Linked DNA regions of Alloactinosynnema sp. L-07. The protein of the gene in region 1 binds, or shares a complex with, the protein of each later gene. Links are inferred from orthologs where the notes say so. Each region holds a gene or a part of one and is shown in the gene's direction. Other genes may lie near its edges.

Region 1 (3,476 bases):
GCCCGGATCGTCTCCGCCGCGGTCACCGGCGCCGAGCCGACCATCATGCTCACCGGTCCCACCCCGGCGGCGAAGAAGGCGCTGGCCCTGGCGGGTCTGACGCCGGACGACATCGACCTGTGGGAGCTGAACGAGGCGTTCGCGGCGGTCGTCCTGAAGTTCATGAAGGACCTCGACATCCCGCACGAGAAGATCAACGTCAACGGCGGCTCGATCGCCATGGGCCACCCGCTGGGCGCCACCGGCGCGATGATCACCGGCACCATGGTCGACGAGTTGGAGCGGCGCGGTGCCCGGCGCGCGCTCATCACCCTGTGCATCGGCGGCGGCATGGGCGTCGCGACCATCATCGAGCGCGTCTGATCCCGGAGAGATCACTCAAATGACTGAGAACATGTTCAAGTGGGAGTCGGACGCGGACGGCATCGTCACGCTGACGATGGACGACCCTGGCCAGTCGGCCAACACGATGAACGAGACCTTCCGCGTCTCGCTCGCCGCCACCGTCGACCGACTTGAGTCCGAAAAGGACTCGATCGCCGGCGTCGTGCTGACCTCGGCCAAGAAGACCTTCTTCGCGGGCGGCGACCTCAAGCTGATGGCGAAGGCGGGCCCGGCCGACGCGCAGGCGATCACCGACCAGTGCAACGGCATGAAGCGCGACTTCCGTCGCCTTGAGACCCTTGGCAAGCCGGTCGTGGCCGCCATCAACGGCGCCGCGCTCGGCGGCGGCCTGGAGCTGGCCCTGGCCACCCACCGCCGCATCGCACTCGACGTCAAGGGCAGCGAGATCGGCCTGCCCGAGGTGTCGCTCGGCCTGCTGCCCGGCGGCGGCGGCACCGTCCGCGTACCGCGCCTGATCGGCATCCAGAACGCGCTGCTCAACGTGCTGCTGCAGGGCCAGCGCAACAAGCCCGCCAAGGCCAAGGAGATCGGCCTGGTCGACGAGGTCGTCTCGACGCCGGAGGAGCTGATCTCGGCGGCCAAGGCGTGGATCAAGGCCAACCCGGCCGCCCAGCAGCCGTGGGACGTCAAGGGCTTCAAGATCCCCGGCGGCGCCCCGTCGCACCCGGCGTTCGCGGCGAACCTGCCCGCGTTCCCGGCGAACCTGCGCAAGCAGCTCAAGGGCGCCCCGATGCCCGCGCCGCGCAACATCCTCGCCACGGTCATCGAGGGCTGCCAGGTCGACATCGACACGGCGACCAAGATCGAGACGCAGTACTTCGTGGAGCTGGTGATCGGCCAGGTCTCGAAGAACATGACCAAGGCGTTCTTCTTCGACCTGCAGGCCATCAACAAGGGCAACAGCCGCCCCGACGGCCAGCCGCAATGGCAGGCCAAGAAGGTCGCCGTCCTCGGCGCCGGAATGATGGGCGCCGGTATCGCCTACTCCAGCGCGCGGGCCGGGATCGATGTCGTGCTCAAGGACGTCACCCTTGAGTCGGCCGAGAAGGGCAAGGCGTACTCGGAGAAGATCCTGGCCAAGGCGGTGTCGAGGGGCAAGCTGACCCAGGAGAAGGCCGACGAGGTCCTCGCCCGGATCAAGCCGACCGCCGACCCGGCCGACGTCGCGGGCGTGGACCTGGTCGTGGAGGCCGTGTTCGAGAGCCCCGAGCTCAAGAAGAAGGTCTTCAGCGAGATCGAGGACCTGGTCGCCCCCGACGCGCTCCTTGGCTCGAATACGTCGACCCTGCCGATCACGCTGCTGTCGGAGGGGGTGAAGCGGCAGGAGGACTTCATCGGCCTGCACTTCTTCTCCCCGGTCGACAAGATGCCGCTGCTGGAGATCGTCGTCGGCGAGAAGACCAGCGACGTCGCCCTGGCCAAGGCGTTTGACTACGCGCTGCAGATCAAGAAGACCCCGATCGTCGTCAACGACAGCCGAGGCTTCTTCACCAGCCGGGTCATCGGAACGTTCATCAACGAGGCCGTGGCCCTGGTCGGCGAGGGCGTCGCGGCGTCCTCGATCGAGCAGGCAGGCCTGCAGGCGGGCTACCCGGCCGCGCCGCTGCAGCTGCTCGACGAGCTGACCTTCACCCTTCCGCGCAAGATCCGCGAGGAGACCAAGGCCGCCATCGTGGCGGCGGGCGGCACCTGGAATACCCACCCGTCCGAGGTCGTGCTGGACCGCCTGATCGACGAGTTCGACCGCAAGGGCCGGTCCTCGGGCGCGGGCTTCTACGAATACGACGACGAGGGCAAGCGAGTCGGCCTCTGGGCAGGCTTGGCCGACGCCTTCGCCGTCGAAGGCGTCGACGTGCCGCTGCGCGACATGCAGGAACGCATGCTGTTCGCCGAGGCCCTGGAAACCGTGAAGTGCTTCGACGAGGGCGTCCTGCGTACGATCCCGGACGCCAACATCGGGTCGATCTTCGGCATCGGGTTCCCACCCTGGACCGGTGGTGTCATCCAGTACATCAACGGGTATGAGGGCGGCCTGGCAGGCTTCGTGGCCAGGTCCCGCGAGCTGGCCGACCGCTACGGCGCTCGGTTCACCCCGCCCGCCTCCCTGGTGGAGAAGGCCGAAAAGGGCGAGATCTACAAGTAAGAACCAAGCAAGGCAGGAGAAGGGCGGTCCCACCAGGGGCCGCCCTTCTCCCATTTCAAGGGAAGGGAGAGGGGGAGGAAGGACAGTGGGGAAGCGAGTGGGGAGGGTTGGTGATCCTCCGCCAACCCAAGGGGCCCAACAGAACGGTCTGTTTGGGTGGTTCGCCTTGATTCGGGGTAAATGGGCCTAAACGCGCGGTGCGGGTGAGGTTCCTTGAGCTCGCCTTTTGACCCGCACAGGCCCATTTTCGGGGTCCCCGAATCAAGGCGAACCACCCAAACAGGCGCCTCCCGCCAAGCTGGCCGACGAGCACCGCCCGGCCGACGAGCACCACCACACCGGCCGATGAAGCACCGCCAGCCAGCGACGAGCACCGCTAAGCCCGCCCGACGAAGCACCGCAGGCCCGGCAAGCACCCCGGAAGCCTGCCCAGCGTCAGCCCGGAGAGATCGCGGCCCGCCATGATTCCTCCGATCCCCCGATTCTGCCGCCGGACGCAACCGAGTTTCCGCAGCTAGCCAACGCTGTAGGGGCCTCCAGCGACCACCTGACGACTGCATGAATTCCCCGTTGTCAGTGGCCGCGAACAGCCGGCCGGTGTCTACTTGGCTGGTGCCCGGCGACTCATTCCTGTCCAGACTCAACGCCGCCGACTCCGAGGGGGCCATCGCCACGCTGCTTCCCTGTTGTGCGTCGCGGCGTTGGGCTGGGGAAATGGCGGACAACCGGCCCTACCGGGACCTCCACAGCCTGACCACCACCTCCACCGAGATCTTCGAGCGACTCGCCTGGGATGACGTGCGCGAGGCACTCGACGCCCACCCTCGGATCGGTGAGCGAGCGGCGGGTCCGAGTCAGGAAGCGACCTGGTCGCGGGCCGAGCAGGCCGCCGCCCAGGGGGCCGATGATGAGCTGAAACAGGCCAACA
Region 2 (16,697 bases), 4.8 Mb from region 1 along the record:
TGATCCCAGGCATGTTCCAGACCGCCGCCTACGCGCACGCCGTGATGCGGGACGCCGGACTGGAGCCTGAGGACGCAGAGGCCCGCGTGACCGCGCGGATGAATCGCCAGATGATGTTGCACAAGCCGAATGGCCCGCATTACCTGGCGATCATCGAGGAGGCCGCACTCCGACGCCCGATAGGCGGCAAACCGTTGCTGGCACAACAGATTCGCGGCCTGATGGAGACCGCGAAGCTGCCGACAGTCGAAATCCGTGTGATCCCGGACCGGTGGACCGGATTCGTGCCGCACGGCGCCTTCTCGCTGCTGGAGTTCCGCAAGGCCACGCCATTGGTGTTCATCGAACACCTCACCTTCCGGGGGTTCATCCACCGCCCCGACGACACTCGCCCGCTTCAGGCACTCAGAGATAGGCTGGTGACGATCTCGATGGGCGCCGGGGAGACCGTGGACTTCCTGACCCATGTCGTCGCCGACCTTGAGCGAGGATGACCTGATGGATGGACCGTGGCGGAAGTCGTCGTTCAGCAACAATCAGGATGATTGTGTTGAGGTTGCCTTCCCTGGCCAGGTTGGGCTCAGGGACTCCAAGAACCCCGATGGTGGTCGTCTGATCGTGTCCGTCGAGTCCTGGCGGTGTGCGCTGAGATCGTTTTCAGGTCCGCTCGGGCACTCTCGTCCTTGAGACCGTGGTCTTGACAGTTCCCGCACAAGGCCACGGTCTCACCCATACGCTGCCCCCATGAAGCGCACATGCCTGATCCTCGCCGCAGGCCTCACCCTGGCAGGCTGCGGTGAATCGCCCGTGCCGACCGCCGCTACGACTGTCGGCGGGCTGGCGCTGGCCCTGGCGACCGTCGAGAACAACGACGACTCCCGCACGTACGTCGAGTACGCCGACTTGACCAAGGTCGCCGCGCTTCGGGACAAGGACGCCAGGAAGGCGCGGATGGTGGAGTTCGTCGGCTATTCCGGCATCGGCGACTACCGCATCAAGATCAAGGAAGAGCTCGATCTCGATCTCACGGCGTTCAAAGAGGCGGTGACGGTCGGCAGGCCGCCCACCGCGTCAGCACGGTTCCGGGGCGCCTACGACAACGGCGCGGTCAACGCGAAGCTGAGTGGGCGCAAGGCGACCGAGTCCAAGTCCGGCGACTTCACCGTCTGGCGCACGAACGAGGACGACAAGATCGAGATGGACGGCCCGATGAGCGATGTCGGCCCGCTCAACCAGTTCAACGCGATCCGGACCAGTCCGACCGAGTTCACGCACTCCGCTTCCGGCGCGCGGCTGGGCTGGTTCGACCAGGGCAGCCTGCTCGACGATCCGACGATCAAGACCCTCGCCACCTGCCTGGACGACGTCTCGGCGGCGATCATCCAGGCGGCCGTGGAGCGCAGGCCCGCCGTGGCGGCCGGGGTCCGGATCGGCGACGACACCACCGACATCGTGTGCCTGCGGGCCAAGTCCGAAGAAGACGCGGGCGAACTGCGCAAACAGCTCGAAGCGACCCTCAAAGGCGCCAAAACGGCGTCAGGCACCCCCTGGTCGAAAATTCTGCCAGGGGCCACCGTCGAAACCGTGGGGGACACCGTGCGGATCAGCGCCAAGAGCGAGACGCCCGGGATGGTGTTCTCTGCGCTCAGCCGGGGCGACCTCGACATGTTGGTCAACTTCGAGTGACGCAGCTCACGACCGGACATGAAGGTTCTTCCAGGTCGCGGACCCGACTCTTCTGAGCTGCTGTGACCGCGTGCCCCTTTGAGCCCCTAACGTCGGGAATCCGAGCGTTTTCGCTGATCAGCGGCGCATTCCCGACGGCTAGGGGCCATCCGGGCCTCACCACTGTTGCCCCGAACGTGTCAGGATGTCGGGGAGAACCGTCAGCGCCGACGGTGGCCAACCATCCAGAACCGGGTGGGCGAGGTGACCGGCGGCGCGGCTGCATGCCGTCGCCACGAGCGACTGTGCGGCCCAGACACGAGGAGAACGCACATGTCGTCCCCAGAAACGTGGACGCACCCGGAGCCCCGTGAGGGCCCCGCCGCCACCGCCGCTGCCCCAACAGCAGAGCAGGTGATCGCGGGTTTGCGAGCGACAAGCGAAGGCGGTCCGGAGCTGGTCCAGCTCCTGACCCCCGAGGGTGAACGGGTCGAGAACCCGGAGTTCGACCGCTACGTCGCCGATGTCACCGCCGACGACCTGCGCGGGCTGTACCGCGACATGGTCCTGGTGCGGCGTGCCGACCGGGAAGCCAACGCACTGCAGCGGCAGGGCCAGCTCGGCATCTGGGTCCCGCTGCTCGGCCAGGAGGCCGCGCAGATCGGGTCGGGCCGGGCGATGCGACCCACCGACATGGCGTTCCCGAGCTACCGCGAGCACGGCATCGCGTGGTGCCGGGGGATCCACCCCAAGGAACTCCTGGGCATCTTCCGCGGCACCGACAACGGCAGCTGGGACTCCAACGCCACCCGCTTCCACCCGTACACCATCGTGATCGGCAACCAGGTGCTCAACGCCGCCGGTTACGCGATGGGCCAGCGGTTCGATGGCAAGGTCGGAGACGACGACGGGGAGGCCACCGTGGTCTTCTTCGGCGATGGCGCGACCTCGCAGGGTGACGTGCACGAGGGCTTCGTGTGGGCATCGGTCTACGACGCGCCGCTCGTCTTCTTCTGTCAGAACAACCAGTGGGCGATCTCCGAGCCCACAGAACGCCAGACGCGCCTGCCGCTCTACCAGCGCGCTCGCGGCTACGGCTTCCCCGGCATCCGGGTCGACGGCAACGACGTCCTCGCCACCCTCGCCGTCACCCGGTGGGCGCTCGACGCCTGCCGCCACGGCAACGGGCCGGTCCTCATCGAGGCGTTCACGTATCGGATGGACGCCCACACCACGACCGACGACCCGACGCGCTACCGGCTCTCCGACGAACTCGAGGCCTGGAAGCTCAAGGACCCGATCGAGCGGCTGCGGGTCAACCTGGTCCGCCACCACGACGCCGACCAGGAGTTCTTCGACTCCGTGCAGGCCGACGCCGACGCGCTCGCCGTGGAGCTGCGCGAGTTCTGCTTCAACATGCCCGAACCGCCGGTCGAGCAGATGTTCGACAACGTCTACGCCGAGGCGAGCCCGGTCCTCGACGCGCAGCGCGACGAGTTCCTTTCCTACCACGCAGGCTTCGGAGGTGAGCACTGATGGCCGCACCCGCGATCAACAAGCCCGCTACTGACTCCAGGACCCAGTCGCTGACCCTGGGCAAGGCGCTCAACCTCGGTCTGCGCACCGCGATGGAGGCCGACCCCAAGGTCATCGTCATGGGCGAGGACGTCGGCAAGCTCGGCGGTGTCTTCCGAATTACCGACGGTCTGCAGAAGGACTTCGGCGAGCACCGCGTGCTCGACACCCCGCTGGCCGAGTCCGGCATCATCGGCACCGCGGTCGGCCTGGCCGTGCGCGGCTTCCGGCCGGTCTGCGAGATCCAGTTCGACGGGTTCATCTTCCCCGGCTTCGACCAGATCGTCTCCCAGGTCGCCAAGCTGCACGCGCGCACGCAGGGCCGGGTCAAGGTGCCCATGGTCATCCGCGTGCCGTTCGGCGGCGGCATCGGCGCGGTCGAGCACCACTCCGAGTCCCCCGAGTCGTACTTCGCGCACACCGCGGGCCTCAAGGTCGTCACCTGCTCCAACGCGGTGGACGCCTACTGGATGATCCAGCAAGCCATCCAGTGCGACGACCCGGTGCTGTTCTTCGAGCCCAAGCGCTACTACCACTCGGCCAACATGAAGGCCGACGTCGACACCTCGGCCACGCCAGAGCCGCTGTTCGCTTCGCGCGTGCTGCGCACCGGGACGACCGCGACCGTGGTGGCCTACGGGCCGTCGGTGAAGGTCGCGATGGACGCGGCCACCGCCGCGGCCGAGGAGGGCAAGTCGCTGGAGGTCATCGACCTGCGCACGCTCTCCCCGCTCGACCTGGCCCCGGTCTACGACTCGGTGCGCCGCACCGGTCGGCTGATCGTGGTGTCCGAGTCGCCGTCGGAGGCGTCGCTGACCTCCGAGATCGCGGCCAAGGTGCAGCAGGAGTGCTTCTACTCGCTGGAGGCGCCCGTGCTGCGGGTCAACGGCTTCGACGTGCCGTACCCGCCCGCGAAGCTCGAAGAGCACTTCCTGCCCGACCTCGACCGAGTGCTCGACGCCGTCGACCGCTCGCTGGGGTGGTAGTCGATGCCTGAGTACAAGACTTTCCCGCTGCCCGACACCGCCGAGGGCCTCACCGAGGCCGAGATCCTGTCGTGGCACGTCAAGCCGGGCGACACGGTCACGGTCAACCAGATCATCGTCGAGATCGAGACGGCCAAGGCCGCCGTCGAGCTGCCCTGCCCGTGGGCGGGCGTGGTCACCGAGCTGCACGTCAAGCCCGGCCAGACCGTCGACGTCGGCGCGCCGATCCTGACCATCGACGTCGACCCCGGTGGCGCCGCCAAACCGACCAACGGTTCCACTCCCGCGGCGGCCGCGCCGGTGGAAGAGGAAATGAAGCCGCTGGTCGGCTACGGCTCCAAGACCGTCACCGCCAAGCGGCGCGCGCGCAAGGGCCCGGCCGTCCCCGCGTCGGCCGCGGCCGAGGCGGCACAGAGCACGGTGGCCGCCGCGTTCGAGCACCACCAGGGTCCTGTGCCCGACCCGGAGCCGGTCGTGCCCGACAGCCCGGCCGCGCTGCTCGACCTGCCCGGCGGGTACGTCCCGCTGGCCAAGCCGCCGGTCCGCAAGCTGGCCAAGGACCTCGGCGTCGACATCCGCTCGCTCACCGGCAGCGGTGAGAGCGGCGTGATCACCCGCGCCGACGTCGAGCGCGCCGCGTCCGGACCGGTCGACACCCCGGCCGCCGTGGTAGCCCCGCGCGGCGAGCGGCGGGTGCCGATCAAGGGCGTCCGCAAGGTCACCGCGCAGGCCATGGTCGCCAGCGCCTTCACCGCGCCGCACGTCACCGAGTTCCTGACACTCGACGTCACGCCGATGATGGAGCTGCGGGCGAAGCTGAAGAACCACCCGGAGTTCCGGGGGGTCAAGCTGACCCCGCTGGCGTTCTGCGCCAAGGCCATCGCCATGGCCGTGCGCCGCACGCCGGAGGTCAACTCGTCGTGGGACGAGGCCGCCCAGGAGATCGTCTACAAGGACTACGTGCACCTGGGCATCGCGGCCGCCACGCCGCGCGGCCTGATCGTGCCCAAGATCCGCGACGCCGACACCCTGTCGCTGCGCGAACTCGCCGAGGCGCTCGACCTGCTGACCACGACGGCCCGGGACGGCAAGACCCCGCCCGCCGACATGGTCAACGGCACGATCACGATCACCAACGTCGGCGTCTTCGGCGTCGACACCGGCACCCCGATCATCAACCCAGGAGAGTCCGCGATCCTCGCCTTCGGCGCGATCCGGGACACCCCGTGGGTGGTCGACGGTGAGATCAAGATCCGCAAGGTCTGCCAGCTCGCGCTGAGCTTCGACCACCGCCTGGTCGACGGCCAGCAGGGCTCGGAATTCCTCGCCGACGTCGGCGCGCTGCTCGCCGACCCGGCGCTGGCGATCACGTACTGACCGAGCCGCGAAACCCGCTGTCCCGTTCGCCGGGACAGCGGGTTTTGTCATGGGGGACCAAAACACTGGACTCGCGCGCGGCGACACCCGATGGTCAAGATCGGCTTCGGCGGATGGAGACCTGCGGATGTTTCGACGAACGACTCTCTTGTGTGGTGCGCTGCTACTCCTGCTCGGCTTCGCCACGGCACCTGCGAACGCGACGACAGAAGTCGGTTCACTGTCGGCTCGGTACACGACCGCGGCGGGCTCGCCCGTGACGAACGCCGGGGTCTCGATCTTCGACATGACGCAAACCCTGCGGGGCTGGGGTGTGACCGACGTCGACGGCTGGATCCGCATCACCAACGTCCCGGTCGGCGACTACAAGATCCTGTTCCGCTCCCCGAGTGGTCGCACCCAGTGGGCGACCCAGAAGTCCGACTTCGCCACCGCCGACCCGATCGCCATCCAGGCAGGCGTCGAGACCGTGCACCGCGAGATCTCGCTGCCGACCGGCGGCATCGACCTGACGGTGCGCGACGCACGCACAGCGGAACCGACGGTCGGGGCCTGCCTGTCCACGCTGTCCGGACCGATGCCGATTCGCGGCTGCACCAACGGCGCGGGTCGACTCGTCATCAGCCAGGTCACCGTGGGCACCTACACACTCCTGGTCACACCGCCGCAGGGCTACCTCACCGAGACACTGCACGACGTCGTCGTGTCGGAAGACCACACCACGGCACTGGCCGTGGCGGCGACCAAAGCTGCTCGACTCGCCTTCACCATGCGGGACAAGGCCACCGGCACGCCCGTCAGCGGCGCGTGCGTGACACTGGTCGAGGCAGGCGCGCGGGGCGTCGTCGGGACCGAGTCGATTTGTGCCGACGACCAGGGGCTCGTGCGGTTCGACGGGATGCGGCCAGGTCGCCATCGCGCGTTTGTGCGGGCCACCGACAGTGTGCACGGCAGCCAGTGGGTCGGCGTCCACGGCGGTACGGGCAACATCGACCGGGCCAAGTGGATCGAGGCCGTCGCCGGGCAGACCGCGCATACCGCCGTCGACCTCGACCGCGCGGGAACGATCTCCGGAACGGTCACCGCCGCGCGCGACGGCCGACCGGTCCATGGACTCTGCCCGACCGTCACGCCTGCGGGCCCATCACCCAGCCAACCTGCCGGTGTCACCTGTACCGCGGCTGACGGTCGCTACACGATCAGCGGACTCGGCCCCTACGACTGGCGACCGCAGTTCCCGGACTACACCGGCGCCTACGCGTGGACGTGGTCCGGCGGTGCCGCCCACCGGCTCGACGCCAGGGCAATCACGGTCTATTCAGGACGGAACAGGACTGTTGACGTGCGGCTCGCCGACGCGGGAACCGTCACTGGACGCCTAATCGGCGCGACACGACCGAGCGAGTCCATCGTCGTTCGGGCGTTCAACGACCGTACTGGCGACTACGCGGCGCCGGAGGGTCGGATCCTCCCCGGGCCTGAGTATGTCCTCACCGGCCTGGGCTCGCAGAAGCTCGTGATCACCTATCTCGCGTCGGTGGCACCGGACGTCGCGTGTTCAGGGCCGGTCGAGGTCGAAGCAGGCGGGGTCGCACAGCTCGATCTCGTGGTTCCGACGCCGTGACAAGTGCGGGCCCCTATAGACCGTTTGCGTGATACCCGTCACAGGGCGGCGGGAGTGGCCGATACTGGGGTTGTCGGCTCGATTCCGCACGCTCGAAGGCGGCGCGACATGCCCCACGACCCATATCAGGACCGCAGGCGTCCTCACCAACGCAATGTCGGTGGTTACGGCAACCGCAACGTCGGTGGCAACTACCACGAAGACAACCGCGCCTGGCACCAGAACGTCGACAATCGCCACGGCCGGTACGCCAACCGCGACTACATCGAGAACCGCAACCGCGCCTACTACGAGGGCGACCAGTTCCACGTGGACACCGGTCAGGACATGGGCATCGGCCGGGGCAGCGGACGTGGCATCGGCAGGCTCATCGCCTTCATCGGCATGGTCATCGCCCTGGCCGGGTTCGCCGCGTTCGCCTGGACGATCTTCAGCTTCGGCGCGAGCATCAACGACGGCGGCACGCCGGACCTGTTCAACAAGGAGTTCAACGGCCTTCCAGTCATCCCGATCGCGTTCGGCGCTTTCCTGGCAGGCGGCCTTATCGCGGGTGCCGGGCGATCCATGTCGAAAGCGGCACTGCGCCGCCACGAACAACGCGAGCGGGACCGACGGCGACGGGAGTACTACCGATGAGCCAGCAGAACATCGGCGGCAGCGGCAACATCAACGTCGGCGGCAACTACCACCAGGACAACCGCACCTGGCACCAGAACGTCGACAACCGCGGCGGCGTGTACGCGGGCCGCGACATGGTCGTGCAGGTCCCGCCAGAACTGCTGCGCGACCTCGACCACCTGAGCGGCCTGCTCGGGAAACTGCGACTCAGCGAGCAAGAGCGCTCGGCGGCGGCGTCCGCGCTCGGCCAGGCCCGGCAGGCGGCCGACCAAGCCGATCCGGAAGGCGTGGGGAATCACCTGCACCGGTTCACCCGGGCTCTGGTCAACGCGGGCGCCGTGGCCCAGGCAGGCACCTCGCTGACCGACGCCATCGGCCGCATCGCCACCTGGCTGGGCCCGGTCGGCGCGGCGGTGCTGGCGTTGCTCTGAGCCTGGGCCGAGTCAGGCCTTGGGCAGGTCGAAGTAGGAGATCAGGGTGGCCGCGAAGGCGATGTCGCCCTTGACCTTCACCTTCGCCGACAGGAACAGCATCGGCAGGCTCACCGTGCCCGCGACCGCACGCAGGAAGTCGGCGGGGGCGATGGTGACGGTGACCCTGGCGTCGGCGGTGGGGTGGTCGGCGGACTCGCACGTGCCGTTGTCGATCACGGTCTCGAACCGGTCGAAGCCGCCATCGCCCGCGCCGCCGGTGAACCGCCAGTGGATGACGGCCTGGAGATTGGCGGCGCGGTCGCGGTCGAGGTGGGTGGTCATCCGGCTGAAGACCTCCTCGAACACCACCTGACGCAGTCGTGGCTGCTCCATCAGCGCTTCGAGGTGGTCGCGGGAGCAGCGGCCGAGGAAGCGGATGAACACCTGCGTGCTCATTCCCGCGAACTCCAGGCCGGTGCCCGACGAGCCGAGGATGTCGAGCACCTCGATCAGCCGGACGAACTGCGCCGGGGTCAGCTTGGCCGGGTCGATCGCCTCGGCGAAGCCGTCGAGGTCGTGGATGGTGCGCGGCTCGATCCGGTGCCACTTCTGCTTGCGCCGCCACGACCGCTTCCGTCTTTCGGGCATGGCTGCAGTCTGCCCCGTCAAGCGCGTGGGAGGTCGAACAGGCCGGTCAGACCCGCCGCGAAGGCCAGGTCACCGCGGACCTTGAGCTTGCCGGTCATGAACAGCACCGGGGCCGAGGCGTTGTTGGTGATCAGCTTGAGGAAGTCAACCGGGGACACCGTGATGGTGGCTCGCGGCTGGCCTTCCAGGTCCCGGTTAACGGAACAGACCCCGTTTTCGATCAAGGTCTCGTAGCGGTCGTAGCCACCTTCGCCCGCGCCTCCGGTCAGCCGCCAGTGCACGACGGCGTGCAGGCCGCCGGTGCGGTCCTGGCGCAGGTGGGTGCCCATCCTGCGGTAGACCTCGTCGAGCACCTGCGCCCGCAGCGCGGGGTCGACCATGATCGACTGGAGCTGGTCCTTGGAGGCGTCGGTGATGATCTTGGCGAAGGTGACGGCGGCCAGCTTGGACAGCGCGAGGTCAGCGCCTTCGGCGGCGAGTCGCGCGAACGCGCGCAGCATCGTGGACAGGCCAGTGCGCCCGAGTTTCCTCGGATCGATCGCCCGCCCGATAGCATCGACATCTATGTCCATCGTGGCCGCTTCCTCGATGGTCAACCGATCAAGCAGCTCCACCAACTCCCGCGGCTTCAGCGCGTCGAGCGTCCGGCGGGTCTCGGTCATCGGGTCAGCCCTCCTTACCTACTGACGAGTAGGCTACGGGCGAGTAGATTTACGTGCAAGTAGGAATTGGAGGCCATCGGGTGAGCGTCGAAGAAGAGCGCAAACCGGCGCGGGTGAAACGTCTGCCCCGCGAGGTCCGCGAGCGCCAAATCCTCGACGCCGCCGTGCGGGTCTTCTCCCAATACGGCTACCACAACGCGTCGATGGACGAGATCTCCGAGGTCGCCGGGGTCTCCAAGCCGATGATCTACGCCTACCTCGGCCACAAGGAAGACCTGTTCGCCGCCTGCATCCGGCGCGAGGCCACCCTGCTGATGGAGGCCATCGCGGCCGGGGTCAGCAGCGACCTGGCCCCCGACATGCAGCTGTGGCACGGCCTGCGCGCCTTCTTCCAGTTCGTCGGCGAACAGAAGCAGAGCTGGCGGGTCCTGCACCGCCAGGCCACCTCCCAGGGCGGCCCGTTCAGCGAGGAACTCCTGGCCATGCGCGGCCGCGCGATCAACCTGGTCGACGCCCTCCTGGTCCGCTCAGCCACCACCCGCGGCGAGTCCCCAGCCAAGTCGACCGAGGCCATGGCCGCCGCATTGGTAGGCGCCAGCGAGTCCCTGGCCGACTGGTGGCTCGACCACCCGGAGGTCCCGGACACGACCGTGGCGTCGTGGCTGATGAACCTGGTCTGGATGGGCTTCGGCGACCTGGTCACCGGCACGATCTGGACACCGACCCCCAAATGAGTGCGCAGATTCGCCCGGTTGGGTAACGACTGCACCCACTCGCTTGACACGTGCGAAAATCGCACGACCATAGGGGTATGGAATGGTCGGCTGTTGGTGAACGAGTACGGGAGGCCCGGCTGGCGGCAGGCCTGTCGCAGGAGCGGCTCGCCCAGCTCGTCCAGCTCGAGCGAACGAAGATCGCGAAGATCGAGTCAGGCGATCGGCATATCGACGCGCTCGAACTCGTCCGCCTGTCGGAGGCGCTCAAGGTTCCGATGAGCCACTTCCTTTCCGCCAGACCGCAGGTCGTATCCCGACGCGCCCAGATCGTCGAAGACACCGACAGCGAGGCAGCTCGCGAGTCGTACCGGATCGAAGCCGCTCTGCTCGCCTGGCTGCGCGAGGTTCGGCAGTTGGAGAACCTCGGGGTATTCACAGCACCCGCCGCCATGTCGTACCAGGATGGCGCCGCCGACGCGGAAGCTGCCCGAAAGGCGGCACTCTGGCTCCGAGATCAACTCGGTCTTTCGAACCGTCCAATTGAAACTCTGATGTCCGTGTGTGAGGCGGCAGGTCAGCTCCTGCTTGTCGACAACATCCCGGGAGACGGCGCGTCGCTCATCGATGGCGACACCGCTGTCGCCATCATCAGCGGAAAAGCCGACCCCGGACGCCGTCGCGCCACGGCCGCACATGAACTCGGGCATTTCATCCTGGGTGATGAATACTCCAGCGACCTTGGCGTGGCGGTGTCCAGAGCTGAGCGCGAAGGCATTGTGGACGCTTTCGCATCCGAACTGCTGCTCCCCACGCAGGTCATTTCCGAGAAATGCCGGACGAACAGCCGGGATGACCTCGTCATCATGGCTGCGCGCTACCGCACCTCCTGGTCACTCGCGGTCCGCCAAGCAGCCCACGCGGGAGTCATCGGCGACCAACACGTGCACAAATGGTGCGCGGTCGCTCCTACACAAGCGGAACTGAAGGACGCGGTCGGCTGGGCACCCCAGGCCGATCTCAACAGTGTCCGGGTCCCGCCCAAATACGCGCACGCCGTAATCAACGCATGGCGAGCGGCCTACATCACGGCTGACCGCGCCGTCGAACTCATGCACGGACAGATCCGGCTCAGCGACTTACCGACGGTCGCTGGCAAGGAGCCCGAGCCGTGACGGCCCCATCGAGCAAGTTCGTCCTGGACGCGATGTGCCTGAATCACTTCGCGCGGATCGACCGGCTCGACGTCCTTCGCGATCTGCTCGTCGCGGACCAGTGCTACACGACGTACGTAGTGTTGAACGAGATCAAAGATGGGGTTCATACTCACCCACTCCTCGCAAGCGCCCTGGAAATGGACTGGGTGAGGCCCAGGCGTCTCGACTCGATTTCCGAGCTGGACTGCTTCGCGAAGTGGATCGAACGAGTCGGCGCCGCGCGAAGGAACCAGGGCGAAGCGAGCGTGTTCGCGGCCGCCGAACTATTGGGCGGGATCGCCATCACTGATGACGGCGACGCCCGGAAGGTCGCGAGCAAGTTCGGACTCGCGGTCCACGGAACCATCTGGCTGCTGGCACGCGCCTGCAACGACAGCAAACTCACGCCGGTGGCCGCCGGAAACCTGGTCGATATGCTTCAAGCGTCGGGAATGCGACTCCCCTGTACCGGTGCGGAGTTTCCAAGCTGGTGTCATGAACGCGGTTTGATCCAGCTCTCACCTGAATAACCAGGGCCTTGAGCCTAGCCCGACGGCCACCGGATCGGGTGACCGTCAGGCTGGCGTCACAGCGGGGTGATGATCCCGTCAACGTGCGGCTGCGGCTTCCGCGCGTTGATCAGATCGAACTTCCACCCACCACCCTGCTCCCGAGCCACAAACCCCACCTTGGCAGGCAACAGCACCGGCAACTTGAACCGGACATCCACCGAATACGCCGAAGGCAGCCGCCCCTCAAACGCGGCCAAACACCGAGCCTTCGTCCACATGCCATGCGCGATAGCCCGAGGAAACCCGAACAACTTGGCCGTCAACGCATGCATATGGATCGGGTTGCGATCACCCGAGACCTCCGCATACCGCCGCCCGATATCGTCCGGAACCTTCCAGAACGACGTCGGCTCAGGCAGTTCAGCCCGCTCGCCCGACTCCGCCTCACCAGACCCGCCACCACGCCGCAGATAAGTGCTGACGTCGTGCCAGATCACTTCACCATCGACAGAGGCCTCGCTGACCATGTCGAACTGACGCCCTTTCGGATGCGCACGCAGATTCTCCACATGCACCCGAAGATCGAACTTCTCGTCCACCCGCAAAGCCCGAGTCTGCGTGATCCGGTTCGCCACATGCACCGAACCGACCAGCGGAAAAGGGAAATCGCCGTCGGTCATCAGCTTGACCTGCATAGGAAAGGTCAACATGTGCGGATACGTGGCAGGCAGCTCATCAGTCAGCCGGAATTCACACACCCGGTTGTAGGCAGCCAGATGCTCCGGATCCACCGCGACACCGGACCGCACATAATCGCGGTCCGGCAGCGCGCCGCCCTTCTTGGTGAAGCCCGCGAGGACCGCCTTGGGGAACAGCAGCCCCAGGTTCGGCGACTCCTTGAGCTCCATCACGCCCCCAGCAGGCTCTGGCCGCAGACCCGGACCACGTTGCCGTTGACCGCGCCCGAGGCCGGGCTGGCGTACCAGGCGATGGTCTCGGCGACGTCGACCGGGAGACCGCCCTGCGACATCGAGTTCATCCGACGGCCGGCCTCGCGGATGAACAGCGGGACCGCGGCGGTCATCTTGGTCTCGATGAAGCCGGGGGCGACCGCGTTGATCGTGATGCCCTTGGCCGCGTACTCGTCGGCGTAGGCGTTGACCATGCCGATGACCCCGGCCTTGCTGGTGCCGTAGTTGGTCTGGCCCAGGTTGCCCGCGATACCCGCGATCGACGAAACCCCGATGATGCGCCCGCCCTCGCGGAGCGCACCTTCAGACAACAGCACCTCGTTGACCTTGAGCTGGCTGGTCAGGTTGACCGCGAGGACCGAGTCCCACGCGCCGTCCTTCATGTTGGCCAGCGTCTTGTCGCGGGTGATGCCCGCGTTGTGGACCACGATGTCGACGCCGCCGTGGCGGGTCTTGAGGTGCTCGACCAGCTTGGCTGGGGCGTCGGCGGCGGTGATGTCGAGCTGGAAGGTCGACCCGCCGACCCGGTTGGCGACCTTGGCCAGGTCGGCGCCCTGGGCGGGGATGTCGAGGGCGATCACGTGCGCACCGTCGCGGGCGAGCACGTCGGCGATGGCCGCGCCGATGCCGCGGGAGGCGCCGGTGACCAGCGCGATCTTGCCCGCCAGCGGGGCGGTCCAGTTCTCCGGCTCGCTGACGTCGCCGCCGTGCGTGCCGATCCGGATGACCTGGCCGTCGACGTAGGCGGACTTGCCCGACAGCAGGAAGCGCAGGGTCGACTCGACCTTGTCCTCGGCGCCCGGCTGGACGTAGACCAGCTGCGACGTCGCGCCGCGCTTGAGTTCCTTGCCCAATGACCGGGTGAAACCCTCGAGCGCGCGCTGGGCGATCAGCTCGCCCTGGTCCTTCGCGGCCTCGGGCGGGGTGCCGAGCACGACAATCCGACCCGACGACGCGACCGAGCGCATCACCGGGTGGAAGAACTCATAGAGCCCGCGCAGCTGCTCCGGGCTCGCGATCCCGGTCGCGTCGAACACGAGCGCGCCGTACTTCTGGGTGTCGGTCCCGGCCGAGGTCAGCACCTCGATCCCGGCGGACTTCAGCACCTGGCCGAGCCCGTCGGCCAGCCTTCCGGTGCCCCCGACCAGCGCGGGGCCGGTCAGGGCGGGCTCGCCCGGCTGGTACCGCCGCAGCGGCTCGGGGTTCGGCAGTCCGAGACGCTTCACGAGAAGCCGTCCGACGCCGGAAGTGCTGAACTGTTGGTAGCGGTCAGTCATTCGTTGCGCCTCCCTACTCGCTAGTAATCCTACTCATGAGTAGGTTAGAATGCTACCGCAGATGTAAATCCGTGCTCAGGAGGATGAGATGGCCCCTACTCGCGTACGCCGCGTCGCGGTCGTCGGCGGGAACCGGATTCCGTTCGCCCGGTCCAACGGGCCTTACGCCCGAGCGTCGAACCAGGACATGTTCACCGCCGCGCTGGACGGGCTCGTGGCCCGGTTCAGCCTGCAGGACGTCCGCGTCGGTGAGGTCGCCGCGGGCGCCGTCCTCAAGCACAGCCGCGACTTCAACCTCGCCCGCGAGTGCGTGCTTGGCAGCAAGCTCTCGCCCGAGACGCCCGCCTACGACGTGCAGCAGGCCTGTGGCACGGGTCTGCAGGCGATCATGCAGGTGGCCAACAAGATCGCGCTCGGCCAGATCGACTCGGCCATCGCCGGCGGTGTCGACACCACCAGCGACGCGCCGCTGGCGCTCAACGACGATCTCCGGCGCATCCTGATCGCGCTCAACAACGCCAAGACCGTCGGGCAGCGGCTCGCGCTGGCGGCCAAGCTGCGGCCCAGCCACCTGGCGCCGGAGCGCCCGGAGAACTCCGAGCCGCGCACCGGGCTGTCGATGGGCGGCCACGCCGCGCTGACGGCCAAGGAGTGGGGGATCACCCGCGAGGCGCAGGACGAGCTGGCGGCTTCGAGCCACCAGAAGCTCGCCGCCGCCTACGATCGCGGGTTCTTCGACGACCTGGTCACCCCGTTCCAGGGCCTCGCGCGCGACCAGAACCTGCGGCCGGACTCGTCGGCGGAGAAGCTGGCCAAGCTCAAGCCCGCGTTCGGCGGCCCCGACGGCACCATGACCGCGGGCAACTCCACCCCGCTCACCGACGGCGCGTCCGCGGTGCTGCTGGCCTCGGAGCAGTGGGCCAAGGAGCGCAAGCTGCCGGTCCTGGCGTACCTGACCTTCCACGAGACGGCGGCCGTCGACTACGTCCACGGCGGCGAGGGCCTGCTCATGGCGCCCGCCTACGCGGTGCCGCGGATGCTGGCGCGGGCCGGGCTGACGCTGCAGGAGTTCGACTTCTACGAGATCCACGAGGCGTTCGCGTCGCAGGTGCTCGCCACGCTGGCCGCGTGGGAGGACGTCGCGTTCGCCAAGGAGAAGCTCGGCCTGACCGAGCCGCTGGGCTCGATCGACCGGGCGAAGCTCAACGTCAACGGCTCCTCGCTGGCCGCGGGCCACCCGTTCGCCGCGACCGGCGGCCGGATCGTGGCGACGCTGGCCAAGCTGCTCGACGAGAAGGGCTCGGGCCGCGGCCTGATCTCGATCTGCGCGGCGGGTGGCCAGGGCGTCACGGCCATCCTGGAGAAGTAAGTACGGTCCTCTACGGCTCTCTAGTCTTCGGACTAGAGAGCCGTAGTCGTTTCTACGGTCGACACGCCGTAGGGGATTCTCGCCAAATATCGGGCTGACACTAGAGACGCCGATACCGTCGGATGATGGACCCGGTCCGCAACCCGTTCGCCCCCGGCGCAGGCCAGCGCCCGCCGGAACTCGCAGGCCGCGAGAAGGAGTTACAGGCCTTCGAGGTGGTCCTGGAGCGGGTCGCGCGGGGCCGCCCGGAACGAAGCCTGGTCCTCACCGGCCTGCGCGGCGTCGGCAAGACGGTCCTACTGGGCGAGCTGCGCTCGATGGCCGTCCGCCGCGGCTGGGGCGCGGGCAAGATCGAGGCCCGCCCGGACGCCGACCTGCGCCGCCCCCTGTCGGCCGCGTTGCACCGCGCAGTGCGTGACCTGGCCGTGCGCCACCGCGCGCCGGACCGGGTGGAGCAGGTGCTTGGCGTGCTCAAGGCGTTCGCGCTGCGCGCCAGCCCGGACAACGCCAAGCTCCGCGAACGCTGGCAGCCGGGCATCGACGTGCCCGCCACCACCGGCCGCGCGGACTCCGGCGACATCGAGATCGACCTGGTCGAACTGTTCACCGACGTCGCCGAACTCGCCCAGGACGTCGGCACCGGCGTTGCCGTCCTCATCGACGAGATGCAGGACATCGGCGCCGACGACATCTCCGCACTGTGCGCCGCCTGCCACGAACTGTCCCAGTCGGGCGCCCCGTTGGTGGTCGTGGGCGCGGGACTGCCGCACCTGCCCGCGGTGCTGTCGGCGAGCAAGTCCTACTCCGAGCGCCTGTTCCGCTACGTCCGGATCGATCGCCTGGACCGAGCCGACGCCGACCAGGCCGTGCTGGCACCGGTCGACCGCGAGGAAGCCGGGATCACGCCCGCCGCCCTGGACGCGCTCTTCGAACGATCGGGCGGCTACCCGTATTTCATCCAGGCCTACGGCAAAGCCGCCTGGGACGCGGCCCCGGACGATCCGATCACCGTCGAAGACGTCGCGGTGGCGGCCCCCGAGGCGGAAGCGGAACTGGCGGTCGGCTTCTTCGGCTCGCGGTACGAACGAGCG

Evidence for each region.
Region 2: the proteins of BN1701_RS04665 (region 1) and BN1701_RS26065 are in contact, whole or in part, in a solved structure (PDB 8BNU), measured with the Escherichia coli proteins. The link is inferred for Alloactinosynnema sp. L-07 from one-to-one orthologs.

Annotation. Positions count from the first base shown.
Region 1 is NZ_LN850107.1:948,923-952,398, forward strand. What follows is about bases 1-2,965. They hold BN1701_RS04665 (3-hydroxyacyl-CoA dehydrogenase NAD-binding domain-containing protein), read left to right. Parts: upstream 1-382; coding sequence 383-2,548; downstream 2,549-2,965. Other genes in these bases: BN1701_RS04660 (acetyl-CoA C-acetyltransferase), read left to right, coding at 1-363. In the rest of the region: uraD (2-oxo-4-hydroxy-4-carboxy-5-ureidoimidazoline decarboxylase), read left to right, coding at 3,161-3,476. UniProt on the Escherichia coli protein: Catalyzes the formation of a hydroxyacyl-CoA by addition of water on enoyl-CoA. Also exhibits 3-hydroxyacyl-CoA epimerase and 3-hydroxyacyl-CoA dehydrogenase activities.
Region 2 is NZ_LN850107.1:5,723,373-5,740,069, forward strand. Bases 13,629-16,465 are described here. They hold BN1701_RS26065 (acetyl-CoA C-acetyltransferase), read left to right. Parts: upstream 13,629-14,325; coding sequence 14,326-15,606; downstream 15,607-16,465. Other genes in these bases: BN1701_RS26060 (3-oxoacyl-ACP reductase), read right to left, coding at 13,629-14,237; BN1701_RS26070 (ATP-binding protein), read left to right, coding at 15,732-16,465. In the rest of the region: BN1701_RS25990 (helix-turn-helix transcriptional regulator), read left to right, coding at 1-494; BN1701_RS34680 (DUF397 domain-containing protein), read left to right, coding at 499-687; BN1701_RS25995 (hypothetical protein), read left to right, coding at 745-1,686; pdhA (pyruvate dehydrogenase (acetyl-transferring) E1 component subunit alpha), read left to right, coding at 1,999-3,201; BN1701_RS26005 (alpha-ketoacid dehydrogenase subunit beta), read left to right, coding at 3,201-4,226; BN1701_RS26010 (dihydrolipoamide acetyltransferase family protein), read left to right, coding at 4,230-5,603; BN1701_RS26015 (carboxypeptidase-like regulatory domain-containing protein), read left to right, coding at 5,860-7,227; BN1701_RS26020 (ABC transporter permease), read left to right, coding at 7,336-7,863; BN1701_RS26025 (hypothetical protein), read left to right, coding at 7,860-8,276; BN1701_RS26030 (SCP2 sterol-binding domain-containing protein), read right to left, coding at 8,289-8,906; BN1701_RS26035 (SCP2 sterol-binding domain-containing protein), read right to left, coding at 8,924-9,568; BN1701_RS26040 (TetR/AcrR family transcriptional regulator), read left to right, coding at 9,649-10,302; BN1701_RS26045 (helix-turn-helix domain-containing protein), read left to right, coding at 10,380-11,456; BN1701_RS26050 (hypothetical protein), read left to right, coding at 11,453-12,007; BN1701_RS26055 (MaoC/PaaZ C-terminal domain-containing protein), read right to left, coding at 12,064-12,897; more of BN1701_RS26060, read right to left, coding at 12,897-13,628; more of BN1701_RS26070, read left to right, coding at 16,466-16,697.